DNA from 2 places in the Shewanella zhangzhouensis genome. Region 2 is predicted to be linked to the other one. Evidence: predicted binding sites of a transcription regulator. Region 2 holds the regulator's gene; the other holds the start of a gene.
What was found. Region 2 encodes FliA, which starts transcription of late flagellar genes. Its sites were predicted from a motif close to CTAAAGNTNNNNNNNNNNNNGCCGATA; they were not measured.

Region 1 (3,120 bases), 200 kb from region 2:
CAGAGATAGACATCTCATTGTCATTGAGCACCACTAACATGTCTTTGTGCAGATCACCTGCGTGATTCAGGGCCTCAAAAGCCATACCGCCGGTAATGGCGCCATCACCAATCACGGCAACCACTTTACGGCCCTGGGCTTCTTTCTCGGCGGTGACTGCCATGCCAAGGGCGGCAGAAATCGAGGTGCTGGAATGGCCAACACTGAAGGTGTCGTATTGACTCTCTTCGCGCCAGGGGAAAGGGTGCAGGCCATTCTTCTGGCGAATGGTGTGCATCTTGTCGCGGCGGCCGGTGAGGATTTTATGGGGATAGGCCTGATGGCCCACGTCCCAAATCAAACGGTCGAAGGGAGTGTTGTACACATAATGCAGCGCAACGGTCAGTTCGACCGTGCCGAGGCCAGAGGCGAAATGGCCGCTGGAGATGCCCACTGAGGTCAGCAAAAACTGCCTGAGTTCATCTGAAAGCTGTTTCAATGCCGACTGAGGCAGCTGGCGCAGCTCTTCCGGGGTGCTCGCCAGGGCAAGCAATGGATAATTCGAAATGTCCAAACTCATAGCGAGATTCTTTTCTTTCTTATACTCGTCGCGCGACGATATAACGGGCAAAGTCTGCAAGTAGCTGACTATTGTATGGCATTTTAGCCAGCGCTGATAGTGCGTCGGCTACCAGTGCATCGGCAGTTTGCCGGGCGCCATCGAGCCCCAGCAATTTAGGATACGTGCTCTTGTTGGCATCCAGATCAGACCCCTGCGGCTTACCGATTTCTTCGGTGGTTGCCGTGATATCCAGGATGTCGTCCTGTACCTGAAACGCCAGGCCAATGGCATCGGCATAGGCTCGAAGTGCAGTCGTGTCGGTGTCGGAGGCATCGGCGGCAATCAGCGCCAGCTCCACGGCGGCACGAATCAGGGCGCCGGTTTTCAGGTTGTGCAGCCGGGTCAGCTCGTCGAGGCTGATGCTCTTACCTTCACCGGCAAGATCCAATGCCTGTCCGCCACACATGCCCAGATATCCCGACGCCTTTGCCAGCGCCGCAATCATGGCGACCTGCGCTTTTGGGGCGAGGCCTGCATCGGCTTCGCTGATGATTTCAAAGGCCAGGGTTTGCAATGCATCACCGGCGAGTATTGCCGTGGCTTCATCGAAGGCAATATGCACCGTAGGCTTGCCACGGCGCAGGTTGTCGTCATCCATGGCGGGCAAATCATCATGGATAAGGGAATAGGCATGAACACATTCAACGGCGGCTGCCAGTCGGTCCAGCTTGGCTTTATCCACCCCGAGCAATTCACCCACGGCATACACAAGGAAGGGGCGTATACGTTTACCGCCAATCAGGGCACCATGGCGCATGGCGGCCTTCAACGCGGGTGCGGTTTGAGGCAATGCATCTATATGTGCGGCAAGGACAGCGTCGACCCGGGTCTGGCAGTCGGCGAGGGCAAGTTTGAGCATTATTCTCCCTCGGGTAAAAAGTCGTCGAGTGGTGCATCCGGGGCCTGGCTCAGCAGGATGGCCACTTTTTGTTGGGCTTGTTCCAGCTTGGCCTGACTGGCTCGCACCAGCCCGATACCCCGCTCGAATTGTTTCAACGCATCGTCCAATGAGACGTCGCCCTGCTCCAACTCAGTGACTATGCGTTCCAGCTCTGCCAAAGATGCTTCAAAACTCAAATTTTCCGGTTTTTTGGCCACGGTATTTTTTCCTGCTGTGTCGGCGTGCACAAGGTATCTCACGAGGCTGACAGGGTCAAATTATGCGGGGGAATATTTGCCTTGGAGCACGCTTTGTTGCTGAATTTTTGTTAGAAAAAATAAATTGGCGCTAAACTTGCCGAAGCGCTGTCCGATAAATGAGAATAGCGACAGGGTCTTTAACCTCCGTCCTTTGTTATAGGTTTTGACATAATACCTGAGAGTGACCCTGGATTTTTGGCTTGCCGTTGGTTTCCTTTGCCTTCGGTTCTCATGACTGCGTAATTAAGGAGCATCTGTGGATTTAGCAACCCTCATTGGTCTGTTGGGCGCTTTTGCCTTTGTGCTGATGGCGATGGTGACCGGCGGCGGTCTGGCCATCTTCGTGGATGTTCCTTCCGTATTTATCGTATTTGGTGGCTCTCTGTTTGTGGTGATGATGAAATTCAACCTCAAACAATTTTTCGGAGCAGTAAAGATTGCCGCCAAGGCGTTTATGTTCAAAATCGACAAGCCCGAAGAGCTGATTGAGCAGTCAGTTGCCATGGCCGATGCAGCCCGTAAAGGGGGCTTTCTGGCGTTGGAAGAGGCACAGATTTCCAACAGCTTTATGCAAAAGGCAGTCGATATGCTGGTGGATGGCCACGATGGCGATGTGGTGCGTGAGGCCCTGGAAAAGGACATTGCCCTCACCGAAGAACGCCACAGAACAGGTATCGGCATCTTCAGGGCTTTTGGTGATGTGGCTCCGGCGATGGGCATGATTGGTACCCTGATTGGTCTGGTGGCCATGCTCTCCAACATGGATGACCCCAAGTCCATTGGCCCCGCCATGGCGGTGGCGCTGTTAACGACCCTCTATGGTGCCATGTTGGCCAACATGGTTGCCATTCCGGTTGCGGATAAGCTGTCACTGCGTATGAGTGAAGAAATGCTTAACCGCAACCTTATTATGGATGCGGTGCTGGCGATTCAGGACGGTCAAAACCCCAGGGTAATTGAAGGCTTCCTGAAAAACTATCTGGCGGAAAAATCCCGCAAGATAGATACCACGGACGGAGAATAGCGCTATGGCCAAGGCCAAGTGCAACTGTCCTCCACCGGGAGCGCCTCTGTGGCTTGCCACTTTTGCCGACCTGATGTCGCTCTTGATGTGTTTTTTCGTGCTGCTGCTGGCATTTTCCGAAATGGATGTGATGAAATTCAAGCAGATAGCCGGTTCCATGAAGTATGCATTCGGGGTGCAGAATAAGGTTGAGGTAAAAGACATTCCCAAGGGTACCTCGGTGATTGCTCTGGAGTTTCGTCCCGGCAAACCCGAGCCCACCCCCATTGAAATCATCAATCAGCAAACCAACGAGATGACCGAACCCATCCTCGATTTCCAGGAAGGGGAGAGCGAGAGTGCCGGAGGCGTGCAG
Region 2 (3,120 bases):
AGCGAGATATGCGACTGGTGGAGCAATTAGACAATTTAACGGCTAACAGTGCCTTGCCGATCCGCAGTTATCTGGTATTGTCAGCAACGTCGCAACGTCGTGTGCTTCAGGATGCGGTTAAACACTTCCAGCGCATCCCTTTATCCGGCGCTGTATTGACCAAACTGGATGAATCTGTTTCTCTGGCCGGCGCATTAAGCGTACTTATCCAGAGTGGGCTGCCACTGAGTTATGTGACTGATGGACAAAGAGTTCCTGAAGATATGAAAGTCGCAGACACCCTGGCGTTGGCAAGACAGGCGCTTGATGCCCTGAATGAACCTGAGTATCAGGGCATCGACAACAATATGTGGTCGGAAAGCACGACCTTTGCGTTCGAGTAAAGCTATGACCCGTGATCAAGCAAGCGGTTTACGTATGATGAATCAGCCATATAACGAAAAAGTAAAAGTCATTGCCGTGACAGGCGGCAAAGGTGGGGTAGGCAAGACCAGCGTGTCCATCAATACGGCTGTGGCTCTGGCAGAAAAGGGCAAACGGGTATTGGTACTGGATGCCGACCTCGGCTTGGCTAACGTCGATGTGATGTTGGGTCTGCGTGCCGAAAAAAATCTCTCCCATGTGTTGTCCGGGGACGCCGAACTGGACGATATCATTCTGCGTGGTCCCAAGGGCATAGGCATAGTACCCGCTACGTCGGGTACTCAGGCGATGGTCGAGCTGACCGCTGCGCAGCATGCAGGTCTTATCCGGGCCTTCAGTGAAATGCGCACCCAATTCGATGTGCTTATTGTCGATACCGCAGCCGGTATCTCCGACATGGTGCTCAGTTTCTCCCGTGCGGCTCAGGATGTGTTGGTTGTGGTATGTGACGAGCCTACGTCTATCACAGATGCCTATGCACTCATCAAAATCCTCAGCCGTGAGCATGGTGTGTTCAGGTTCAAGATTGTGGCAAATATGGTTCGCAGCCTACGCGAGGGCATGGAGCTTTTTGCTAAACTCAGCAAGGTGACTGACCGTTTTCTCGACGTGGCTCTTGAATTGGTTGCAACCATTCCCTTCGATGAAAACTTGCGAAAATCAGTACGTAAGCAAAAATTGATTGTAGAGGCTTACCCCAAATCACCTGCTGCCATTGCCTACCATGGGCTGGCGAATAAGGTGATGAGTTGGCCTATTCCGCAGCAACCCGGTGGCCATCTCGAATTTTTCGTAGAGCGGCTGGTACATCGTCCCGATTATCAAGAGGACAGAGCGAGTGAATAAAGCCGCGGCGTATACCTCCATGGAGAGTAAAACCTCCATCGTTGAACAGTACGCACCGCTGGTTAAAAGAATCGCGCACCACATGTTGGCCAGATTGCCGGCATCCGTACAGTTGGACGACTTGCTGCAGGCGGGCATGATTGGCCTGCTCGAGGCTTCGGCCAAATTTGACGGCGGCAAAGGCGCCAAGTTTGAAACCTTTGCTGGCATTCGAATTCGTGGTGCCATGCTGGATGAAATCCGTAAAGGTGATTGGGTTCCACGTTCTGTTCATCGTAATCAGCGCAGAGTCGCCCAGGTGATAGACGAACTGGAACAAGAGCTCGGACGTGATGCCCGGGACACAGAAATTGCCGAAAGACTTGATATGTCGATGGAGGAATACCATCATATCCTCAATGATGTTTCTGTTGGTAAAATCATAGGGATAGAAGATTTAGGCGTATCACACGATGTTCTGGTTCCCGACGGGGAACAAACCAACGACATTTATGATGACCTGGCTCAGAACCAGTTCCAGCAGGCTTTGGCAGATGCCATTCGCCAGTTACCCGAGCGGGACGCGCTGGTGTTATCACTTTATTACGATGAAGCACTGAATTTAAAAGAAATAGGCGCCATTCTTGATGTGAGTGAGTCGCGGGTATGCCAGATCCACAGTCAGGCGATGCTCAGGCTCAAAGGTAAGCTCAAGCATTGGACACAAGTATAAATTATTATTTGAGCAGCTAGAGTGTCAGCTCACCGGAGGAAACCTTGGACAAGAATATGAAGATTCTCATTGTTGACGACTTTTCAACAATGAGACGTATCATCAAGAACTTGTTGCGAGACTTGGGGTTTAATAACACCCAGGAAGCAGATGATGGCTCAACCGCCTTGCCGATGCTGCAAAAGGGTGATTTCGATTTTGTGGTTACCGATTGGAACATGCCGGGCATGCAGGGTATCGATTTGCTCAAAGCGATTCGCGCCGATGAAAACCTGAAGCATATTCCGGTACTGATGGTGACCGCTGAAGCCAAGCGTGAGCAGATTATTGCCGCCGCTCAGGCTGGCGTAAATGGCTATGTGGTTAAGCCTTTTACTGCTGCGACACTGAAAGAGAAGCTGGACAAGATATTCGAACGACTTGGTTGAGCAAGGATGAGCTATGCAGGCAAACACATCAGGGCTCATTAGTCTCGAACAGGCACAGGAACTCGTCACGCTCCTCAGTGCAGGTGAGCAGGAAAAGGCTGATTTACTGCTGCGGGACCTTGCTGTCCCCATTCAGAAAGAGCTGTTTGACGAAGTGGGTAAGCTGACCCGCCAATTACACAGTGCGCTGGTTGATTTTCAGTTGGACAGTCGCCTGATGGAACTGGCCAGTATCGACATTCCTGACGCCAAAGAGCGACTGAACTACGTCATCGATATGACGGAGCAGGCAGCCAATAAAACCATGGATGCCGTAGAAGAGTGTTTGCCTCTCGCTGACGCCCTCATTAACCATATTCAAACCGTCATGCCAGCCTGGGATAAGCTCATGCGGCGTGATATCGACATTACTGAGTTCAAAAGCCTGTGCCATGACGTACAGCAGCTGATGAATCGCAGTGCCATGGACTCAGAAAGACTGCGCGAGCTTTTGAATCAGATTTTAATGGCGCAGGACTTCCAGGATCTGACCGGACAGATGATCCGCCGTGTTATCGATTTGGTTCGTGAAGTCGAGAATAGCCTGGTGTCAATGTTGACCGTCTTTGGCGAGCAACCAGCCACAGAAGTTACCCAGAAGAGTACCAGCAGCATAGAAGCGGAAGGTCCAATCATGAATGCCGAGCTTCGTCAGGATGTGGTGACTGGTCA

Region 1: a site for FliA is predicted at 1,830-1,856, ahead of pomA (flagellar motor protein PomA). Genes of this name have one in related genera too.

What each region holds. Positions count from the first base shown of each region.
Region 1 is NZ_CP080414.1:3,110,305-3,113,424, reverse strand. Features, by position in the region: gene dxs (1-deoxy-D-xylulose-5-phosphate synthase) at 1-559, opposite strand, end outside; gene ispA ((2E,6E)-farnesyl diphosphate synthase) at 579-1,460, opposite strand; gene xseB (exodeoxyribonuclease VII small subunit) at 1,460-1,699, opposite strand; gene pomA (flagellar motor protein PomA) at 1,998-2,765, shown strand; gene K0H63_RS13540 (flagellar motor protein MotB) at 2,770-3,120, shown strand, end outside.
Region 2 is NZ_CP080414.1:2,907,726-2,910,845, reverse strand. Features, by position in the region: gene flhF (flagellar biosynthesis GTPase FlhF) at 1-383, shown strand, start outside; gene K0H63_RS12720 (MinD/ParA family protein) at 388-1,269, shown strand; gene K0H63_RS12715 (RNA polymerase sigma factor FliA) at 1,262-1,981, shown strand; gene cheY (chemotaxis response regulator CheY) at 2,026-2,409, shown strand; gene K0H63_RS12705 (protein phosphatase CheZ) at 2,423-3,120, shown strand, end outside.